DNA from 3 places in the Halomonas profundus genome. Region 1 is predicted to be linked to each of the others. Evidence: predicted binding sites of a transcription regulator. Region 1 holds the regulator's gene; each other region holds the start of a gene.
What was found. The regulator LexA, encoded in region 1, represses DNA repair genes until DNA is damaged. The targets are predictions, from matches to a motif close to TACTGTNTANNTANACAGTA.

Region 1 (7,634 bases):
TGGGCAGCGCGGTAACACTCGCCGATACGCGCCATGGCAGGCAGGCGTGTTAACCCCTCTTTTATGCGCTGAACGCGACCGCCTTCTTGATCCACGGCAAGCAGTAAATCAGCACGCACACGGCGAATATCGCTGCAGAGCTTGCGAACCTGATAGCCATTTTCAACGTTGCGGGCAAACAAAATTACGCCCCCTACCGTCGGTTCTAGCAGCAAGCGTTTTTCTGCAGCCGTCAATTTTGGGCCTTCAAGGTCAAGCATGACCGGGCCTAACGGTTGAGTCATCGTGATAGGTCCATGAAAAGGGGCGATGATTCTAGACGATCGTCTAGCGGTGTCAAAATCTGATCAATCAAAGGACTGGCGGCCACCGTGCAACCAAACAGGGGTACCCGGCAACGCTAACGAAAAGATATAGAGCAAATCACTATTGCGTAAACGAATACAGCCGTGGGACGCAGCAACGCCCATGGGCTCGTCAGGCGGCGTCCCGTGCAGGTAAATATAGCGCCGTTGCGAGTCCACCTGACCACCGCGGTTCACGCCCTTTTCCAAGCCACACAGCCACAGTATGCGGGTCAGAATCCAGTCACGCTCTGGATGCTCTTCGGCGAGTTCGGGCGAAAATGTCTCGCCCGTCCAGCGGCGACCTCGAAACACCGCATTTTCGGGCATATCTCCGCCAATGGCCGCGCGCACATAGTGCCACCCGCGGGGGGTTTTACCACTGCCATTGCGCTCCCCGCTTCCGGCAGCACCGGATGAAATAGAACACTCATGGAGCACTTTTGGCCCTCGCCAACAGCGCAGCAACTGTTCGGTAGTATCAATCTCCAGCCAGATATGTTCCGTTGGAGGTAGCTCAGCTAGCGTAGGAGTTCGCATGTTTTCCTTCTTCTGGCTTGGCACCGTCAAGGGCTATGGGTAACGGCGCATTCATAGCAGCCACCACTACCGGGAGCAATCGCCTGACCAAATCACGCACAGAGACCTGCTCGTGGTAATCCTTCTCCGCGATATCGCGTAGCGCATCGAGGCCAGACAGGGTAAAGATTACCGTGCCGAGCACAAAGTGTAGCCGCCAAAAACGCTCGGCGTCAGGCAGATCCGGCGTTGCTTTGCGCACAAGCTCGGTGAAGCGTGTAAACACATCGCCATACTCTTCCTGGATATAACGTCTTAGATGTCCCTGTGCTTGACTGTAGGCAAGACCCAGCAGGCGCATAAACACTTTCAAACTATTGCGCTCGGCGGGCACCGCGAGAACGGTAGTTGCCATGGTCTCGAGCAGTGTTTCCAGCGGGATAACGCGCCCGGCGTGTTGGCCCTCGAGCTCATCTAGCGCAGTATGAAAGCGCTGACTAAACGGATCCAGGTAGCGGGCAAAAACGGCCTGAATCAAGGCTTTTTTGGAACCAAAATGGTAATTAACAGCGGCTAAGTTAACCCGCGCTTTGCTAGTGATGTTGCGCAGCGAAGTTTCAGCAAAACCCCGCTCTGCAAACAGCACCTCGGCGGTGTCGAGTATACGGGTCACCGTATCAGATTGAGCCATGTCGCTCTCCAGGGAAACAGGTGTTTAAAACATAGCAAAATACTATGCCATAACGTAGGCGGGCTCAACGCTTGATTTATTGACAAAATGTGACGTATTAAATAAGCAGAAACTTAGTTTCAAACGATTAGAAAAATTGCATAGACATCGGCAATAGGCACTGACAAGCCATATACTGGACAGAGGAACATACTGTATACTTAAACACTTATTGATTAAGTCGACATTTAACTTGTTACTGTCTATTCACTATTTATGGAGTCTGGTATGTCGCGTCCGCTAACCGCTCGCCAACAGCACGTGTTTGATTTTATCGTTAAGACCATGGGCGAATTTGGCTACCCTCCTACCCGCGCCGAGATTGCCAAAGCACTTGGCTTCCGCTCACCCAATGCGGCTGAAGAGCACCTGCGCGCGCTGGAACGCAAAGGCGTTATTCGCATTATCCGCAACACCTCTCGCGGCATCCGCCTGCCCAACCAGGAACCTCAAGAAGTCCTGGATAGCGCAGTCACCGCCTTACCCACAACCAACGTGGAAGCCCCACCCACTGGCCTGCCTGTGATCGGGGAAGTAGCTGCCGGCAGCCCCATTTTGGCCGCCGAACATATTGATCGCTACTGCCCGCTACCGGCCGAGTACTTCACTCCCAAAGCTGACTACCTGCTGCGCGTACGCGGCCTTTCCATGAAGGATATTGGCATTTTGGAAGGTGATTTACTGGCGGTCCATCGCACTGACCGGGTTCGCGATGGCCAGATCGTGGTTGCCCGCCTGGACGATGAAGTAACGGTTAAACGCTTCAAACGCCAGGGGCACCAAGTGACGCTGTTTGCAGAGAACCCTGATTTTGCGCCCATTGAAATCGACCTGCGCTCTCAAGCGCTCGATATTGAAGGCGTTGGAGTCGGCGTAATTCGTGGTGGCAACGGCCAGGCACTCGGCTAATAAATCCGCTACTGCAGGTCGATATAGCGGTGGTCATTGAAGGTGGCCACCCAGTTTGGGTGATAGACCAGCAGGATGCTCAGCAGCATGCCAGTAATAAATGCCTCTGAAGGCATTAGCAGTGGTAAAAAACGCGCATACTCCTGGGCGAGATAGATCGCCTCAGGGTCTGTACCCGCGACGATAATCAGCACTACCGCCGCCAAGCCTCCTCCCAGCGTTGCCAGCGCCGCGCCAAAAAAGCCGCAGGCAAACAGAAATACCATCAAGTTATCCGGCAGGCGGCGATCTACCAGCCGCCATACCGTGCCAATAACGGCCGCCGGGACGATCCCGGTAACCAGCACATTTGCCCCCAGCAACATCCACTCATTGCGGCCAATCACCACCATGGCAATGTTGATCAGCACGTTGCTAATCAGCGCTAATGGCGCTTTAAAAACGAGTGTCATCAATACTGTAAAAACAAGGTGTAGCGTTAGCCAATCAACAGCCTGGGCACGAAGCTGCCACATCAGCATCACCGCCAGCGTAGCACCCAGCCAGCGGTGCTGAAGCGCTGAATCCGCTATCAACACCTGCCAGGGCCGCCCCCAAAGCGCCCATGCGATCACTGCTAACGAGAGTAGCCAGGTGAGCAGCAGCGCCCAGGGCGCTAATACACTTTGCGCAAATGACATGGCGGCCTCTCAGGTTGATGGGCGGGCATTATAGAGTACTTAGCTAAATACCACTGTCTTGTTGCCATGCACCAACACACGATCCTCTAAGTGCCAACGCAAACCTCGAGCGAGCACGGCTTTCTCCACATCACGACCAAAGCGGACTAGATCAGTAGGCGTATGACAGTGGCTAACGCGATGGATATCCTGTTCGATGATGGGGCCTGCGTCGAGTTCCTCGGTCACATAGTGGCAGGTAGCGCCAATCAGCTTAACCCCCCGCTGGTAGGCCTGGTGGTAGGGCTTAGCCCCGGCAAAAGAGGGCAAAAAGCTGTGGTGAATATTGATCACTCGCCCCGCATAGCGCGCGCACAGCTCAGGGGGCAGTATTTGCATATAGCGCGCCAGCACCACGCAGTCGGCGCGGGCACTGTCGATTTCGGCCTGAACCTTGGCAAACGATGCTTGCTTATTGTCGGGGTCGACCGGTACATGGTGATAAGGAATACCGTACCACTCCGTCAGCGAACGCATATCATCATGGTTGGAGATAACCCCGACAATGTCGCAATCCAGTTCCCCCGCCTGCCAGCGGTAAAGTAGATCTACCAAGCAATGTGACTCCCGCGACACCATCAGCACTACGCGCCTACGCTGCTGGGTATCCACCAGCGACCACTGCATATTGAATTCGCTGGCTATCGGTTCAAATGCCGCGCTCAGCGCTTCCGCCGACATACCTACCGAATCCGCCAGAATTTCGTAGCGCATAAAAAAGCAGCCGGTTTCTAAATCGGAGTGCTGGCTGGCTTCGGTAATGGAGCCACCCTGCTGGGCAATAAAGCTCGATACCCGTGCAACAATACCCACCCGGTCAGGACAGGAAACTACTAAACGATAATAATGAGACATGTGAGCTACTCTTGACCTATTGCTAAGTTAATTATGACAAACCAGCGGCTTAGGTCGCATAGTGTATCGGAAGGCCATGGATGATTGTTAGCTGCCCCTGCCTTCCCGTATAGTTAAGTCACTACTTTTTAGGTTTTTCATAACAGATGCATTCACCACGCGTTCAAATTCGTCCCCGTCGTCGTCCACCGCTGCGCATGTTGCCGCTGGGGGGATGCGGTGAGATTGGAATGAATCTAACGCTATACGGCTATGACGATCACTGGATAGCCGTGGACTGCGGCATGATGATCCGCCAGGATCTTCCCAACTCGCCACTGCAGGTACCCAATCTTGATACGCCGAAAGCACTAGGGATCATGCCCAAAGCGCTATTTATCACCCATGGTCACGAAGACCACATTGGTGCCGCAGCCTGGCTATGGCCGATGTGGAACTGCCCCATTTACGCCACCCCGCTGGCGGCAGGCCTGTTGCGGCTAAAATTTGCCGAGCATCAGCTTAGCAGTGCGGCTATCCATGTCATTGAACCTGGCGAGGCCCTAGAGAGCGGGCCATTCACGCTGCGCTATTTACTTTTAACCCACTCCATTCCCGAAAGCTGTGCGCTAATAATGATGGCCGGTGGCTATCGCGTTTTACATACCGGCGACTGGAAACTCGATCCTGAACCGATTATCGGCACGCCGATCAGTGCAGCCCTCTTCAAGTCCCTTGCCCCGGTTGACTTGGTAGTGGGCGATTCCACTAACGCCCCCATGCCCGGGCACTCCGGCAGCGAGGGGGACGTCGCCCGCGCCCTGACAAAAACCCTCAGCAACTGCCAGGGCCGGGTGGTGGTCTCCTGCTTTGCCAGTAACCTTGCCCGGGTGTTAGCGATAGGGCGCGCCGCTCAGAAGTGTGGCCGACGCATTAGCTTGATGGGCCGTTCAATGGAGCGCATGGTCAGCGTTGCCCGGGGGCTCGGCTATATGGATGATTTACCGCCTTTGGTGCCCAATCATGACTTAGGCTATCTTCCCCCGGATGAAGTGGTGATTATCGCCACCGGTAGCCAGGGTGAGCCCCGAGCTGCGCTACAGCGCCTCGCCCAGGGTCGCCACCCTTTTGTGGATCTTCAGCCGGGCGATAACGTTATTTTTTCGGCTAAAGCCATTCCTGGCAATGAACGCCCCATTGAACAGCTTAAAAAGCGTTTGGCGCACTTAGGTGTCAACCTCTACGACGAGTTCAACCACCCTGAACTGCACGCTACCGGGCACCCCGCTCAGGATGAACTGATCAAGCTGTATCAGTGGGTCAGGCCAAAACATCTCATACCGGTGCATGGCGAAGCCCGCCACCAACAGGCTCATCAGACTATTGCCAAACAGCTAGGCATTAGCGCTCCATTGACGCCGGTGAACGGCGATCTAATTTGCTTTGACAGTCACGGGCTGCGCTGTGAGTCGCGCTATCCGCAGCCGCCCTGCATAGTCAGTCAAAACAGCGTGGTGCCCCACCCTGGCCTTGAGGTGCACGACGCCAACAAGGCCCGTCGCGGCAGCTTATACTTAGCGCTGCCGGTGACGGCTACTGACACTGGATGGGCGCGTATTGGCCGTTTGATGCTGGATGCCTCGGGGGCCAGCCCGCTGGATGAAGATAGCTTTAATGATTGGCTGGATGATCAGCTTGAGGAGATTGCAGCAGAGACGCTTGCCGACTTGCGCCAAGCATTACAGCCTCGCATGGTGCAGTGGCTGGCGGAGCATATGCAGCACCTGCCCGATGTACATCTACAGATTATGGCCGCCGAAATGCCCGAACCTGCTGCGTATGAAAGTGCCGCTAACCGTTAGAGCGGCATCATTCAACGACGGCTATAAAACCCAGATTGCTTCACTGCGTTCGCAATGACAGTTTCGTGTCACCGCGAGGAGCCTTCTTATTATGTCATTGCGAGGAGCGCAGCGACGCGGCAATCTCAACCAGCGGTGGCGCCTACCCCCGAGATTGCTTCACTGCGTTCGCAATGACAGTTTCGTGTCAGTGCAACGAGCACAGTGACGCGGCACTTCACTCCCACCGCGCTGCGTCCTGTTGATCAGAGTGACGCTCTTTGACCCAATACTCGCCCTGGGCAGAGTGCTCTTTCTTCCAGAAAGGCGCCTGGGTTTTCAGGTAATCCATAATAAAATCGCAGGCTTCGAACGCCTCACGCCGGTGTGCGCTGGCTACGAGTACGCGCACAATCGGATCGCCTGGTCCCAGGTAACCGACACGATGAATAATCCGCACCGCTTGGAGCGACCAGCGCTGCCAAGCCTGTTCACCAATCTCCGTCAGCGTACGCTCGGTCATGCCCGGGTAGTGTTCCAGCGTTAACCCTGTGACGTCCGGCGTTTCATTAAAATCACGCACTAAGCCGGTAAAACACACCACCGCGCCAATATCACTACGCCCCGCCAAGGCATCGTCATAGCCGTAGTCCATTGGAAACGGGGCTGCTTGAATCGTTACTTTAATATCCAGCTTATTATCCACCCTCACCCCCCTGTTACTGGCGGGAAAAACGCCACTTCGTCATCATCGGTCACTAACGCCTCGTCATTGGCCATGACCTGATTAATCGCACACAGCGTACGCCGGTCGGTGAGTTGTTTAAAGCGACTATCCTGCTCGGCCAGCGCGGCTTTTAATCCACTAATGTCGCGGCTAGCCAGTTGATCGAGGCTCACGACGGTCTCACTTTCGCCTACCCGCTCGCGCAGTTCGGCTAAAAACTTAACCCGCACACAGGGTGAAGGGCAGCGCTCCCCCAAGCTGACTTCTCCGGCTACGCCGTCACCGGTAACAATCGGCGCCTGGGTGCTCATACGTTGGTAGTCGCCACGCTGACCACCTTGCTTGCTCTCGAGTTGTATAGCCTCGATACGCATACCTTTATCGACCGCTTTGCACATATCGTAAAGCGTCAAACAGGCTACCGAGACAGCGGTAAGGGCTTCCATTTCGACCCCGGTGCGTCCATTCAAGCGACACAGCGAGGTCACATGAACGCAGGATTCGGCCACATCAATATCGAACTCAACAGAAACCTTGGAGAGCGCCAGTGAGTGACAGAGAGGAATCAGCTCATGAGTACGTTTGGCCGCCTGGATACCAGCGATACGCGCGGTGGCCAACACATCGCCCTTGGGCAGTTCACCATCGCTAAGTAATTTCAGCGTTTCAGGCTGCATTATAATGCGCCCGGAGGCGACTGCTTCGCGGCGGGTTTCCAGCTTATCGCCGACGTCCACCATATTGGCTTCGCCACGGGTATTAAGGTGGGTCAGATGCATGTTGTCACCATTGCTGTTTTGAAGACATATGTTTTGAAGACGTATTTTTTGAAGACATCGTATCGTTTTTAGCGCTTAACCAGGTTACTACCCATTGTGCAACCGCTTCGCTATCGTCTAGATCTAACTGAGCCACCGAAGCCGCCAGGTCGATAGGCGGTGGCGCACTGAGCGCGACTGCCTCAACCCATCGGCCGGTTAAAATAGCCGCATCGCCAATCCCATCGCGGTA
Region 2 (7,634 bases), 280 kb from region 1:
TCAGATAGCGCTGCCAGACCACGAGGAGGACACAGCGCTGGCCTTTGCTACTCAAGTGATGGTAGCTGATGGTGCAGGCTGGCTAGTCACGCTCTATCTTACTGATCAGCCAGTGGAAAATGCTGAAAAAAGCGTGAAACACCTGCTAGATGCAGGGTATGTGGTGGCAATGATCAGCGGTGATCGGCAGGGGGCGGTTAGTTGGTTAGGTGAACGGGTGGGGCTTGGAAGAGAAGCTTGCTATGCCCAGCGCTCGCCTGAAGCCAAAGCGCGGCTTTTGCAGGGGTTGCCATCGCCAACGCTCTACGTGGGTGATGGCTTAAACGATACCTTGAGCCTAGCCGCGGCAGATGTTGGCATCGCTCCATTAAATGCCAGCGAAGCCGCCCGCGAAGGGGCTTCCGCACAGCTAATGACGCCGGGGATGGGTGGGGTAGTCAAACTGCTTAGTATTGCTAAACGTACGCGACGCATCATGGTTCAGAATCTGTTCTTTTCAGCGCTCTACAATACCTTGGCACTCTGGCTGGTGGTGCTGATGGCGATCCCCCCGCTAGTAGCGGTACTCGCCATGGCGGCAAGTTCGCTGACGGTTACCCTCAACGCTGCACGACTGGCCTGGGCAGAACCGGATGAAAATGACACTAACTAGCATAGCCAAGCGCCTGTTTTAGCCGCTCAGCGTGTGTGGCCACCCAACGTGGATCTATCGCCCCCCAATCACGTATCTGGTAGCGGCCGATGTTGTGACGCTCGCCCTCATCTTTCGTAAATACGCACTCGATATCCAGCTCGGCAAGAGATGCAATCGTATCCTGTGCGGTGCGCCGGGGCATACCGGTGGCCTCGATCAACGTCGGCACACTGGCGACACCTTGTTCGATCAAATGGGCGACGTATAAGCGGCGGTAAAAACTCGATTTGGTTTTGCTTAGAGCAGGCATTCGGCTTCCTTTGCAGCTGATTTATGCGCGTGCTGCTTAGCTTAAATGAATAAATCCTGCTGCGCTCGTGGTGGGCGAAAATCCCGGGTGTTCAAGCCCTGCTCGGTGCGATCCTGCATGTTCCACTGACGGCTGGCGCGGGCAAAGCGTTGTGCAATTAAATCGGCAAATACCCCTTCACCGCGAAAGCGCTTACCAAACTTGGCATCGTACGCTTTACCGCCACGGCACTGACGCATTAGGCTCATCACTTTTGCGGCGCGCTCAGGGTAGTGCGCTTCTAACCACGCTTCAAACAGCGGTGCCACTTCATAGGGTAAACGTAGCAGCATCCAGGCGGCGGTTCTCGCCCCTGCACGGCTGGCGGCTTCCAAGAGCTTTTCGATTTCATGATCGGTTAGCCCCGGAATAACCGGCGAAATGAGCGCACCAACTGGAACACCTGCGGTATTCAGTTCACGAATGGCCCGCAAGCGCGCCTGAGGTGATGCCGCCCGTGGTTCTAATGTGCGTTTCAAGTTGGCATCCAGGCTGGTCAAACTGACAAACACGCGCACCAGCCGGTGTTCGGCCATCTCCGCCAGGAGTTCCAAATCGCGCAGCACTAAGGTGCTTTTAGTCACCAGCGTTACCGGATGGCGACACTCCAGTAGCAGCTCCAGCAGGCGGCGAGTGGTTTTGTAGGTAGCTTCTAACGGTTGATAACAGTCGGTGTTGCCGGAAAGGTTGATCGGGCGACACACGTAATTAGGGTGGCACAGCTCTTCGGATAACCGCTCTACCAAGCCGCTGCGGGCAATCAGCTTGGTTTCAAAATCCAGCCCTGGGGATAAGTCCCAGTAGGCGTGAGAAGGACGGGCATAGCAGTAAACGCAGCCGTGCTCACAACCGCGATATGGGTTCAGCGAGCGATCAAAAGGTAAATCTGGTGAGCGATTCCACGACAAAGCACTTTTGCTCACCTCCTTACGCACTTCGGTAGCGATAGTCGTAGAGGCCTCTTCCCGCCACCAGCCGTCATCTTCCTCCTCGCTGCGGGTAGGCGCAAAACGATTGTGCGGATCGTACGTTGCCCCGCGACCCTTATAGGAGCTTGGTGTTCCAAGAGATGTCATGGTTCACCTCTTTTGATATGGTTTTATATACAGTAGTTGTGAGGTGGCAAGAAATCAATAGCCAGTCAATTAATTAACTTGCAGTAGCTAAAAGGGCGCTACCCAAAGAACTATCGTGGGTTTAATGTGCAAGGTGGGTTTGTGACTAAAGAGCCAGCGAGGAAACGTTATGTCGAAAGTGGTCATCGTGACAGGGGGAAGCCGAGGTATCGGAGCGGCCACCGCAAAATTGCTAGGCGCAAAAGGCTATGCAGTGTGCGTGAACTATCTTGCTAATAGGGAGCTGGCAGATGATGTGGCTGATTGCATTATTCGAGCGGGTGGTCGAGCGTTTGCCTGTCAAGCGGATGTTAGCAGTGAAGCTGACGTTATCCGCCTGTTTGATGCAGCAGAAGAGCGCTTTGGCAAGGTGACACATTTGGTTAACAATGCAGGCATTCTGTTTACTCAATCCAAGCTGGTCGATATCGACCTTGAGCGCTTCAACCAAGTGCTTAATAGCAATGTGGTCAGCTGTTTTCTGTGCTCCAGAGAAGCCGTCAGGCGCTTCCCAGCAGGTAGTGCAATCGTCAATGTCTCATCGCTTGCCTCGCAAACAGGCTCGCCCTTTGAATATGTTGACTACGCTGCATCGAAAGGTGCCATGGATACCCTAACCAAGGGGTTGTCTCGCGAAGTTGCTGGCTCGGGGATTCGTGTTAACGCCGTTCGCCCCGGTTTTATCTACACTGATATGCATGCCGATGGTGGAGAACCAGGGCGGGTTGATCGTTTAGCTCCCCAGATTCCTATGCAGCGTGGCGGTAGCGCTGAAGAAGTGGCTAATACCATCGCTTGGTTGCTCTCGGACGAAGCCTCTTATGTAACGGGGTCATTCATTGATGTAGCAGGCGGGCGGTGATGCTGTTCTTCCCCCATATTTCAAACGTTCTAAATAGATGCTGCTTTTGGGTCTTAACTCATGACACTTCAACAACACTTCGAACAGTTAGCCACTTATAACCAGTGGATGAACACTAACCTCTATGATGCCGCCGGTAAGCTGAGCGCCTCTGAACTAGCTGAAGAGCGTGGCGCGTTCTTCAGCTCGATTTTTGGCACACTGAACCACATCGCGGTAGCCGACACGATTTGGCTCAAACGGTTTGCAACACACGCCTCTTCTTCCGCAAGGACGCTTGAAGTAATGGTGGCACTACCTACGCCAGAGCGTCTTGATCAGATTCTCTTTGATGACTTGAAGGGATTGAAAGCGCATCGCCAATGGCTCGATACCGTGATTATTAACTGGGTATCGGCGCTGACAGACGACGATTTGAGTACCACGCTGAGTTATCACAACATAAAAGGAGTGGCCTCAAAACGGCGCTACTCAAGCCTGATCGTTCACTTCTTCAATCACCAAACCCACCACCGCGGGCAGGCATCTACTTTGTTCTCCCAAGCCGGTGTGGATATTGGTGTCACCGATTTGTTGAATCTAATTCCGGATGAGTCTTAAGGGGAAAGCTTAGACAACGGGAACCGAGTTACTGGAATTAGTCATTTATTACAAACCGAAGGTTCCAGGGTTGCGAAGCGCCGTGGCTTGTGAAAGCCACGGCGTTGTTTTCTATCGATTTACCCTATCCATTCAACGCTTCTTCCGTGATGGCTTCTTATCGGCACTGGCCGGTGCGCTTTCCTTTTCGCCGCTACCACCATTGGGGAAGTGAGCGCGAACCAGTTCCAGCAGACCTTGAGTTGAGGTGTCGAAGTCAGCAGCGTTGGTGTCGATGCGTTCGCTGATTTCACCGGCGATGCGCTTGCCAAGCTGCACGCCCCACTGGTCAAAGGAGTTGATGTTCCAGATGACCCCTTGCACGAACACCTTGTGCTCGTAGAGCGCGATCAGTGCCCCCAGGTTTTTTGGCGTTAGCTCATCCAGCAGTAGGGTGCTGGAAGGACGGTTGCCGGGGCAGCTGTAGGGGTCGTGTTGACTGAGCTCTTTGCTGTCCCCTTGGCTGCCTTCCATAAAGGCGTTGGCCTGGGCGAGCATATTAGTCAGCAGTGCGAAGTGGTGGTCTTCAACGCCGGGCTCGGGCTTGAGTGAGGCAATAAAGTCGATAGGTACGTAGCGCGTGCCCTGGTGCAGCAACTGGAAGAAAGCGTGCTGGCCGTTGGAGCCGGTCTGGCCCCAGACAATCGGGCCGGTTTTGTAATTCACCGGGTGACCGAAAATATCCACCGATTTACCGTTAGACTCCATATCCAGCTGCTGCAGGAAAGAGGGTAGTTGGTTCAGCGCCTGGTCGTAGGGCACTATGGCTTGAGTTTCGGCGCCAATAAAGTTGATGTACCAAATACCAATCAGCGCCATTAGCACGGGCATGTTTTGCGAGAAGGGCGCGTTGATGAAATGGTTATCCATCTCATGAGCGCCTTCCAGCAGTTCGATAAAGCCTTCGAAACCGATCGACAGCGCAATCGGCAGCCCGATGGACGACCACATGGAGTAACGGCCGCCCACCCAAGCCCAGAATTCGAACACGTTCTCTTCGCGAATGCCGAACTCCATGGCCGCTTTGCGGTTGGTGGAGGCGGCAATAAAGTGCGCGCCTACGTCGGCGTCTTCGCCAGCGTTCTCCAGGAACCAGCGCCGCGCGGTTTTGGCGTTAAGCAGGGTCTCCTGGGTAGAGAAGGTCTTGGTGGAGACGATAAACAGCGTGGTGGCGGGGTCGAGGCGCGAAAGTACCTTCTGAATATGGGTGCCGTCCACATTGGAAACGAAGTGGAAGTGCAGCTCCGGGTGGCGGTATTTGAGCAGCGCGCGAACCGCCATATTGGGCCCAAGATCCGAGCCACCAATGCCGATATTGACCACGTCTTTAATGCGTTTGCCGTTGTAGCCTTTCCATTCACCGCTGCGCACCGCTTCCGAGAACAGCTTGATCTGCTCGCGGGTGCGGGTTATCTCCGGCATAACGTCTTCGCTGTCCACATATACCGGCTCATCGCCTAAGTGACGCAGAGCCGTATGCAGTACCGGGCGGTTTTCCGTAACGTTGATAATATCCCCGGAGAACATCTGTGCCCGGCGCTGTACCAGTGCGGAGTGGTCGGCTAGCTCAATCAGCTTGGTAAACACTTCATCGGAGACATGGTGCTTGGAGTAGTCGAGAAACAGACCGCCCACCCGTAAACTCATTTTCTCAAAGCGCTGCGGGTCATTGGTGAAGTAGTCACGAATGCGGTCGTTTGCGGTTTTGTCGCGCAAGCGTTCAAGTGCCTGCCAGGTAACACTGCGAGTGAGCTGAAACATAGGATGATCCGTTTGTTATAGGTGAATTGGTGATCAAAAAGTAGGTTATGTAAAAATACTACATAAAAAATGACAAAGAGTAGAGGGTATAAGTGGCGTGAAGAGGTATTAAATGCGTAAAGCGACGTATTTAGACGTATTTAAAAGGGCAGGCATGTTCGCCTGCCCTCATTTTTTGGTAACAGCGGTTAGGTGGCGAGTGCTACCTGGGCCGCATCACGTTTGATAAACGCATAGCTTAAACCCGTCACCAACGAGCCAGCCACAATAGCGCCAAGGTAGAGCAGTACCGGGGTAATGGCGTTGGGAATCAGCAGTACGAAGATACCACCGTGAGGAGCCATGAGTTGCGCGCCTACCAGCATCGAGAGTGCGCCTGTGAGTGCGCCGCCCACCATGCAAGCGGGGATAACGCGTAGGGGATCTTTCGCCGCAAAGGGAATCGCGCCTTCGCTGATAAAACAGAGACCCAGTACAAAAGAGGCTTTGCCCGCTTCCCGCTCCGGTGCCGAGAACTTGTTGCGCGCTACAAAGCTGGCAATCCCCATACCAATGGCAGGTACCATCCCAGCCGCCATAATCGCCGCCATGGGGCCGTAAGTTTCAGAGGCTAGCAGGCCTACGCCAAAGGTGTAAGCCGCTTTGTTGACCGGGCCACCCAGATCGAAACACATCATCGCGCCGAGCAGAATACCCAGCAGCACCGCATTAGTGGAGCCCATGGATTCCAGGAAACTGGTCAGTGCATTAAGCAGTGCCGCGACCGGTTCGCCAATTACGTAAATCATGGTCAGGCCGGTGACCAAACTGGCGACTAGCGGAATGATCAGAATTGGCTTCAGGGATTCAACGCTAGAGGGCAGTTTGACGTAGCGAGTAACCGCCAGCGCCACGTAGCCCGCCAGGAAACCCGCCAAAATACCGCCGATAAAGCCGGAGCCGATATTGGCCGCCAGCATGCCACCAATCATACCCGGTGCGATGCCGGGGCGGTCGGCGATGGAGTAGGCAATATAACCTGCCAGCACTGGAATCATCAGTGCAAAGGCGGTGCCACCGCCGATCTGCATCAGCGCGGCGGCCAGAGTGCCTTCCTGCTCAAAGGCCTCAATACCGAACACAAAGGAGAGTGCAATCAGTAGGCCGCCCGCCACCACCATTGGCAGCATAAAGGAAACGCCGGTGAGCAGGTGCTTATAAACGCCTTTCTCTTTGACGCTCTTATTTGCTGTGCCCGCATTGCTGCTGCCGTTCTCTATGGCGGCCTCGCTGAGCGCAGCTTCAAGCGTGGGGCGCGGTTTTTTTAGCGCGTTGCCAGTAGAAGTGCGGTAGATGCGCTTACCAGCGAACCGCGACGGATCAACGTCGATATCGCAGGCCAATACGACTATGTCGGCGTCGGCGATCTCTTCTTCGGTCAATTTATCTTGTGCGCCCACCGAGCCTTGGGTTTCCACGCGAATGGCGTGGCCCATGGCTTTGCCCGCCTCTGCGAGTGCTTCGGCGGCCATAAAGGTATGCGCCACGCCGGTGGGGCAGGCAGTGACAGCAACGATTTTCTTGCCACCCGCGCTGTTTGCAGCGGTAGATGCGCTAGTAGTAGAGGCGGCAGGTGCGCTATAAATCGGCGCTTCACGCTTAGCCTGGGCTAGAAAAGCGCTGGGATCGGGGAGTGCGCTGGCAATCGGTGCTTGGAATAGCCGCTTGCCTTCAAAGCGCTCTGGGGCAGGCACGTGATCGGCGGCGACCACGATCAAATCGGCATTGGCGATCTGCTCGGCAGTAGCGGCCTGGAGCGGCGCGACTTCGCCGTGCATTTCCACATGCGCCGACCAGCCTTGGCGCTGGGCGGCTTGTTCCAGGCGCTTAGCCGCGAGGAAGGTGGTCGCCATGCCGCTGGGGCAGGCGGTAATCAGAATAATATTCATAGCGTGGCTCCCTCGGTGATGGTGTCGTCAAGACGCCGTATCCGGGTGTGTTGTTGGAGTGAATCGAAATCGGCAGCGTGGGGGTTGCCCACGCCAACGTGGCGCACGGCCTCGGCCGAGAGCGCGGTGGCAAAGCGCAGCGTCTGTTCAGCGTCTTGCTGGCCGTTCTGATGAGTCAGCAGGCCGTGGAGCATGCCCGCGACGAAGGTATCGCCGGCGCAAACGGTATTCGTCGCGGTGACCTTAGGGGGTGTAGCGTGCCAGGCACCTTGAGCGTTAACCCACAGCACCCCTTCGGCACCCGCTGAAATCAGTGCATGAGCGATGCCGCTTTTATGCAGCCGTT
Region 3 (7,634 bases), 2.4 Mb from region 1:
ACTGGCTGGCGTCAAAGGGCGCTTCCAGCAATGGCCTGCCCATTACGTAAGTCACCTGCTCTTGGGTCATGCCTGGCTGAAGCTGGCTGACCATTTCCTGAGTGACCAGGTTGCCTTGGGGAATATCGCGCTTGTACACGCCTACGTAGCTGCAGCCGCTAATGACAGTAAGGGCAACGGAGAGCGTGATGATTTGAGTCAATTTTTGCATTTGGGCCTATTCTTCACTATCGTGGTTTCGGTTGATCATACCCGACCTAACCAGTTACTGCGAAGAGCGACCATGGCCGATCAGAACCATGAATTGCGCAAAGCCGGTCTAAAAGTGACCCTGCCGCGCGTCAAGATACTTCAAATTCTCGAAAATGTTTCGGGTCAGCACCACCTTAGCGCGGAAGAAGTGTACAAAACACTGATTGATGCGGGCGAAGATGTTGGCTTGGCAACCGTATACCGCGTATTGACTCAGTTCGAGTCAGCGGGCTTGGTAATTCGTCATAATTTCGACGGAGGCCATGCGGTATTCGAGATGACCCAAGAGGATCACCATGACCACATGGTGTGCCTAGAAAGCGGTGAAATCATTGAGTTCGTTGATGAAATCATTGAACGCCGTCAGCAAGAAATCGCTGAAGAGCACGGCTACGAACTAGTGGATCATGCTCTGGTGCTCTATGTACGTCCGCGCGGTTCCGACGTGACGCGCCAGGACAGCGGGCCGACGAACAAGAAATAGTGTTCGTAGGTCGCTGTTAGTCGCAGACCGTTAATCGCGGTTCGAAATATAAGCGCCCCTGAGCCATTTGGCCGAATTCCTGGTTAACTGAATTCGCCAAGTGGATCAGGGGCGTTTGTTTTGCTGTGTGCAGATGTGCTGTATAGCTGTGCGCTATAGAAATGCACAGAAACGGCGCAGGGCGCCCGCTCAATCAGTGCGGCGGGCGTTGGCTGGCGTGCAGCATCTCCCGAGCGTGGGCGAGGGTTTGGTCAGAAAGCGTGACGCCGCCCAGCATGCGCGCCAGTTCGCTGATGCGGCCCTGTTCGTCGAGTAGCGCCATCTGGGTCAGCGTTGTATCGCGCTTCGCCTGTTTCTCGATATGCAGGTGCTGGTGCGCCTGTGCTGCCACCTGGGGTAGGTGGGTCACGGTCATGACCTGGCCGTTTTCGCCCAGTTTGCGCAGCAGTTGGCCAACGATCTCTGCGGTGGCCCCCGAGATACCCACATCCACTTCGTCAAACACCAGGCTGGGCACCGTTGAGTGCGTCGCCGCGACCACTTGAATCGCCAGGCTAATCCGCGATAATTCACCGCCGGAGGCGACTTTGGTCAATGGGCGAGCGGGCTGGCCAGGGTTGGCGCTAATCAAAAACTGCACGCGATCAAGGCCTTCAGGGGAGGGCGCGTCTTTAGCGGTGACCTCCACTTCAAAACGGGCTTTGCCCATGGCCAAAAAGCCCAGTTGCTGCTGCACCTCTTTACCCAAGCGAAGTGCGGCTTTTTGACGGCTCTCGCTGAGTTTTTTTGCCTCTTGGCGATAGTCTTCGCGTAGCTCGACGACCCGCGCACTGAGTGCCTCCAGGTCATTGCCACCCCCTTCTAACTGCGCGACTTCCCGCTGTAGGTCAGCATGCAGGGCGCATAGCTCATCAGGAGCAACGTGATGCTTGCGGGCAATCCGGTGTACGTCGGTCATTCGTTCTTCAACCCAGGCGAGCCGCTCAGGGTCTAATTCGGTGGTGCTGGCGAGGCGGTTAAGCTCGCTGGAGGCCTCTTCCACTTGAATGCGCGCATCGCTCAGCATGGCAAGCGTGTTCGCCAGGGTGCCTTTGTCGCTACCTGGCAGGGCGCTTAAGTGGGTAAACGCTTGGTTGAGTAAGGAGAGCGCGCCGCCCTCGTCACTGGCGCAGCAGTCGGCGGCAAACTGGGTTTCGCGCAGGGTCTCTTCCGCGTGAGCCAGGGTGTGCTGCTCTTCCTCTAACGTGGCTAATTCACCTTCCGCTAAACCGAGCTGATCCAGCTCTTCTACTTGGTAACGCAGCAACTGCCGTTTGGCCTCAACTTCACTGCCTTCTTCGCTTAGCTTCTTCAGCTGCCGACGCGCACTGCGCCACTCGCGGAACGTTTCAGCTAATTGAGTGGTGGCATCGTTTAGGCCTGCGTAATCGTCCAGCAGGGCAAGGTGGGTCTCTTCGCGCATCAGCGCATGGTGAGCATGCTGTCCATGAATTTGAATCAGCTGCTCGCCGAGGGATTTTAGATCCGAGATAGTCGCGGGTTGGCCGTTAATCCAGGCTTTGGAACGGCCGTTGGCGGTGACCACACGGCGCAGCAAGCATTCCTCAGCGGGGAGCTCCCGCGCCGTTAGCCACTCGATGGCGGCGGGCAGGTGTTGAATGTCGAAGCGTGCGGAGAGGTCCGTACGCTCGCGGCCGTGACGCACGCTTCCGGCGTCGGCACGCTCGCCCAGGCAGAGCCCAAGGGCGCCTAACAGGATCGATTTGCCCGCGCCGGTTTCCCCGGTAATCGCGGTCATACCGCCGGTCAAGTCGAGTTCCAAGTGATCGACAATGGCGAAATCTTGAATAGCTAGCTGAGTAAGCATGGCGCCTCCTGAGGCGGTACAGCATAGAAGCTGGATACTTATCCAATAGTTGTTGATTTATACAGTAGTTAATAACTCACTTCAATGCACCTCTTGAGATGGAATTTATGGCCCCCATATAGCGTGCATGATCAGTCAAAGCTAGTGACTTAAAGCTTACTTCTTTGCGCGCCGCCCGCGTGGCCGCGCTCTACTTTTTAGGAGCACAACATGGCGAAAGAACCGCAAACACCAATGGACGATGAGCTGGCCCGCCACGAGCAAGACGCCGATGGCGCCGAGCAAGCAGCTGAGAAGGTTGCTGAAGAGCGCTTGATGGAGGGCGAACTGGAAGGATTGATCAATGACGAAGAGGCGCTAGAAGACAGCGTCGACAACCCGGAAGCGGAAATGCTGGCAGCCCAAGTAGGTGAGTTAGAGCAGAGCTTGGCCGAAGCCAAGGATCAAGCCCTTCGCGCCGCCGCTGAAGCGCAAAACGTGCGCCGTCGTGCGGAGCAGGAAGCGGAAAAAGCCCGCAAGTTTGCCCTGGAGAAGTTCGTTAAAGAGCTGCTGCCAGTGGTAGATAGCCTGGAAAAAGCGCTTGAGACCATGGAAGAGGGTGCATCGGAAGTTCATCGTGAAGGTGTTTCCATGACCTTGAAAATGCAGCTGGATGTACTCAACAAGTTCGGCGTTGAAAGCATTGAACCCCATGGTGAACCCTTCGACCCGCAAGTGCACGAAGCCATGACCATGGTGCCTAACCCGGATCTCGAACCGAACACCGTGATGGACGTTATGCAGAAAGGCTATTTACTCAATGGACGCTTGGTGCGCCCAGCGATGGTTGTAGTGAGTAAAAAAGCCGATTAAGCCACTGGCGGCACAGAGTTTGAAAAAAGTGTGTGAAAAAAAGCCCTTGAAATGTCAGCGGCGGCCCCCAAATAAAGGGCAACCCCGCGGGGAAACCCGCAGACAAGCTTTAAAAACTAAATTTTCAGTTTTGTAACAACCGAATTCGAGGTATTGCTATGGGACGTATAATTGGTATCGACCTGGGCACCACTAACTCTTGTGTGGCCGTGCTCGATGGTGACAGCGCTAAAGTTATCGAAAACGCCGAAGGCGGTCGTACGACGCCTTCTATTATCGCCTACACCGATGATGGTGAAACGCTGGTAGGTCAGGCGGCTAAACGTCAGGCCGTTACTAACCCAGAAAACACCCTGTACGCTATCAAGCGTCTAATTGGCCGTCGCTTTAAAGACGACGTTGTCCAGAAAGACATCAAGATGGTGCCGTACAAAATCAGCGAAGCTGATAACGGTGATGCTTGGGTTGAAGTAAAAGGCAAAAAAATGGCACCGCCGCAGGTAAGCGCGGAAGTGCTGAAGAAAATGAAGAAGACTGCCGAAGACTACCTGGGCGAAGCCGTCACCGAAGCGGTCATTACCGTACCGGCCTACTTCAACGACAGCCAGCGTCAGGCGACCAAAGACGCCGGCCGCATTGCCGGTCTGGACGTTAAGCGCATTATTAACGAGCCGACCGCTGCCGCACTGGCCTACGGTATGGACAAATCCCGCGGCGACAAAACCATCGCGGTCTACGACCTGGGTGGCGGCACCTTCGATATCTCGATCATCGAAATTGCCGATGTCGACGGCGAAACCCAGTTTGAAGTGTTGGCCACCAACGGTGATACCTTCTTGGGCGGCGAAGACTTTGACTTGGCGCTGATCAACTACCTGGTAGACCAGTTCAAGTCTGACAGTGGCATTGATCTGTCTGGCGACAACTTGGCCATGCAGCGTCTGAAAGAAGCTGCCGAAAAAGCCAAAATTGAGCTGTCTAGCGCTCAGCAGACCGATGTGAACCTGCCTTACATCACCGCCGACAACACTGGCCCGAAACACCTTAACGTTAAGGTGACTCGTGCCAAGCTGGAGTCACTGGTCGAAGAGCTGGTTCAGCGCTCGCTCGAGCCGTGCAAAATGGCCCTGAAAGATGCAGGCCTGTCTGCCTCTGAAATCGACGAAGTGATCCTGGTCGGTGGCCAGACACGTATGCCGATGGTGCAGAAGAAAGCCGCTGACTTCTTCGGCAAAGAAGCACGTAAAGACGTTAACCCGGACGAAGCGGTTGCCGTTGGTGCAGCGATTCAGGGCGGCGTACTCGGTGGCGACGTTAAAGACGTTCTGCTGCTCGACGTTACCCCGCTTACCCTGGGTATCGAAACCCTGGGTGGCGTAATGACGCCGCTGATCGAAAAGAACACCACCATCCCGACCAAGAAGACACAAACCTTCTCAACGGCGGATGACAACCAAACGGCGGTGACCATTCACGCCGTGCAGGGTGAGCGCAAGCAAGTGTCGCAGAATAAGTCGCTGGGTCGTTTTGATCTTGCTGACATTCCGCCTGCACCGCGCGGTGTGCCGCAGATCGAAGTCGCCTTCGACTTGGATGCCAACGGTATTCTGAACGTATCGGCAAAAGACAAGGCCACTGGCAAAGAGCAGTCGATTGTCATCAAGGCGTCTAGCGGTCTGTCCGAGGAAGAAGTCGAGCAAATGGTACGTGATGCCGAAGCTCACGCCGAAGAGGACAAAAAGTTCGAAGAGCTGGTGCAGCTGCGTAACCAAGCTGACGGTATGATTCACGCTACGCGCAAAACGTTGGAAGAAGCTGGCGACAAAGCGACTGACGACGAGAAGCAGGCGATTGAAACGGCCATCAGCGAGCTGGAAGAAGCGGTTAAAGGTGACGACGTCGATAACATTCAGAAGAAACTGGATGCACTGACCGAAGCCTCTGGCCAGCTAGCCCAGAAGATGTACGCCGAGCAGGCCGAAGCGGCGCAGCAAGAGGGCGGTGAAGGTGCCGAGAATGCGGGCACCAAGCCGGAAGAAGACGTAGTTGACGCCGAGTACGAAGAAGTCAACGACGATCAAAAAAAGCAGTAACATCCTCTTTCTGCCAAGGAAAGCGGTGACGCGGGAGCTTACTCCCGCGTTGCTGTTTCCGCGGCCAAGACGCACGTAGTTAAGTATCACGTAGTTAAATATACAGTTGAATACATAGCTAAATGTGCAGTTGAGTGCGTAGCTAACCAGGAGGCGTAGGGCCTATGTCCAAACGCGATTATTACGAAGTCCTGGGTGTCGAAAAAGGGGCCGATCAGAAAGAGATCAAGAAGGCCTATCGCCGTCTGGCGCAAAAATTCCACCCTGATCGAAACCCGGACGATACCACCTCCGCGGAAAAATTCCGCGAAGTGTCCGAAGCGTATGAAGTGCTTAGCGACGGCGAAAAACGCGCTGCCTATGACCAGTTCGGCCATGCGGGCGTTGATGGCCAAGGTGGCGGCGGTTTCGGCGGTGCTGGCGCTGGTGATTTCAGCGACATTTTCGGCGATGTGTTTGGCGATATTTTTGGCGGAGGTGGCGGTCGCCGCCGTGGCCCCAATGCCCCGGCACGCGGTTCCGACCTGCGTTATAACCTAGAGCTGGATCTGGAAAACGCCGTTTCAGGCACCACGGTGGATATCCGTGTGCCGCGGCATATCGAGTGTGATCGTTGTGATGGCGGCGGCGCTGAGCCCGGCTCTTCTAAAGAGACGTGCCCTACCTGCCACGGTCACGGTCAAGTACGTATGCAGCAAGGCTTCTTTGCTGTGCAGCAGACTTGCCCGACCTGTCATGGCTCTGGCCAGCACATTAAAGTGCCGTGCCATAAGTGTAATGGCGAAGGCCGTGTACGTGAGACACGCACGCTGTCCGTTAAGATTCCGCCCGGTGTGGATACCGGCGACCGTATTCGCTTGAATGGCGAAGGCGAAAGCGGCGTGAACGGTGGCCCGCCTGGGGATCTGTATGTGCAGGTGGCGATCAAGCCGCACCACATCTTCCAGCGTGACGGCAAGCACCTGCAGTGCGATGTGCCGATCAACTTTGTTGATGCAGCGCTAGGTGGCGAGCTTGAAGTGCCGACGCTAGATGGCCGCGTGAAGCTGAAGATTCCGCCGGAAACCCAAACAGGCAAGCTGTTCCGCCTGCGCGGTAAAGGCGTGAAGCCCGTGCGCGGTGGTATGCCCGGCGACCTGCTGTGCAAGGTGGTCGTGGAAACACCGGTGAAGCTTAACGACGAGCAGCGCGATCTGTTGCGCAAGCTGCAACAAAGCTTCGACGACAGCAATAGCCACAACCACTCGCCGAAGAAAACCGGCTTCTTTGATAGCGTGAAAAGCTTCTTTGAAGATATGAAGCCGTAAGTCTGAGATAATAGTAAGCAGTTAGGTGTTTAGTCCAAAAACCCTCGGTTCACCGGGGGTTTTTGCTGTTTAGGAAATACTGCACGCAATGGATCACCTTGAAGAAAGGCCCACCATGGGTATTTTGCTGCGGATACTGTCAGGTGCCCTGTTTACCGGGATGCTGGTGTGTATTAAGGCAGTCAGTGACGAAGTGCCTGTGGGGCAGTCGGTATTTTACCGCTCGCTGTTTGCGCTGCTGCCTATCGTCGTTTTCCTTTTGCTGCGGCGGGAGTTTCCACGTGGGTTGGCTACGCGCCGCCCGCTGGGTCATGCGCTGCGCTCTGGGTTGGGGGCGGCGGCGATGTTTGCCTCCTTTGCTGCGGTGGCGCTGTTGCCAGTGGCCGAGGCAACATTGCTCGCTCAGCTTACCCCGGTCTTTATGGCGATTGGTGGTGTTCTGCTGCTGGGGGAGCGCTGCTCGCTTAATCGCGCGGGTGGCGTGGTGCTAGCGCTTGCCGGGGTGGCCGTGCTGATTTTGCCTGGGCTCAATGCCAGTTCCAGTAATGGCCAAGTGGCCGGGTATGCGCTAGGGGCGTTGGGTGCGCTGCTAACGGCAGGTGCTTTATTAACCGTCAGGCGTATTTCACGCACCGAGACAGCGGCTTCAATCGCCTTCTACTTTATTTTAGTGGCCGCGCTAGCCGGGCTGGCAACGCTTCCACTGGGCTGGGCGGCACTCAATCAGGTAGAGTTTTCGCTGTTGGTGCTCTCGGGCCTGTTTGGCGGTGCTGCGCATA

Region 2: the regulator LexA is predicted to act here: its motif matches at 2,075-2,094, upstream of LMS44_RS13825 (PA0069 family radical SAM protein).
Region 3: the regulator LexA is predicted to act here: its motif matches at 2,651-2,670, upstream of recN (DNA repair protein RecN).

Annotation. Positions count from the first base shown of each region.
Region 1 covers NZ_CP086344.1:2,749,314-2,756,947, forward strand. Annotated here, with positions in the region: gene nagZ (beta-N-acetylhexosaminidase) at 1-284, opposite strand, end outside; gene LMS44_RS12420 (L,D-transpeptidase) at 348-884, opposite strand; gene LMS44_RS12425 (TetR/AcrR family transcriptional regulator) at 862-1,554, opposite strand; gene lexA (transcriptional repressor LexA) at 1,822-2,502, shown strand; gene LMS44_RS12435 (energy-coupling factor ABC transporter permease) at 2,511-3,182, opposite strand; gene purU (formyltetrahydrofolate deformylase) at 3,222-4,076, opposite strand; gene LMS44_RS12445 (ribonuclease J) at 4,307-5,917, shown strand; gene moaE (molybdopterin synthase catalytic subunit MoaE) at 6,135-6,602, opposite strand; gene moaC (cyclic pyranopterin monophosphate synthase MoaC) at 6,605-7,402, opposite strand; gene mobB (molybdopterin-guanine dinucleotide biosynthesis protein B) at 7,407-7,634, opposite strand, start outside.
Region 2 covers NZ_CP086344.1:3,029,393-3,037,026, reverse strand. Annotated here, with positions in the region: gene LMS44_RS13835 (heavy metal translocating P-type ATPase) at 1-652, shown strand, start outside; gene LMS44_RS13830 (winged helix-turn-helix domain-containing protein) at 645-944, opposite strand; gene LMS44_RS13825 (PA0069 family radical SAM protein) at 986-2,059, opposite strand; gene LMS44_RS13820 (SDR family oxidoreductase) at 2,229-2,960, shown strand; gene LMS44_RS13815 (DinB family protein) at 3,021-3,560, shown strand; gene pgi (glucose-6-phosphate isomerase) at 3,693-5,360, opposite strand; gene LMS44_RS13805 (PTS fructose-like transporter subunit IIB) at 5,549-7,288, opposite strand; gene pfkB (1-phosphofructokinase) at 7,285-7,634, opposite strand, start outside.
Region 3 covers NZ_CP086344.1:349,503-357,136, forward strand. Annotated here, with positions in the region: gene bamE (outer membrane protein assembly factor BamE) at 1-211, opposite strand, end outside; gene fur (ferric iron uptake transcriptional regulator) at 284-736, shown strand; gene recN (DNA repair protein RecN) at 930-2,603, opposite strand; gene grpE (nucleotide exchange factor GrpE) at 2,814-3,455, shown strand; gene dnaK (molecular chaperone DnaK) at 3,614-5,548, shown strand; gene dnaJ (molecular chaperone DnaJ) at 5,713-6,855, shown strand; gene LMS44_RS01700 (DMT family transporter) at 6,944-7,634, shown strand, end outside.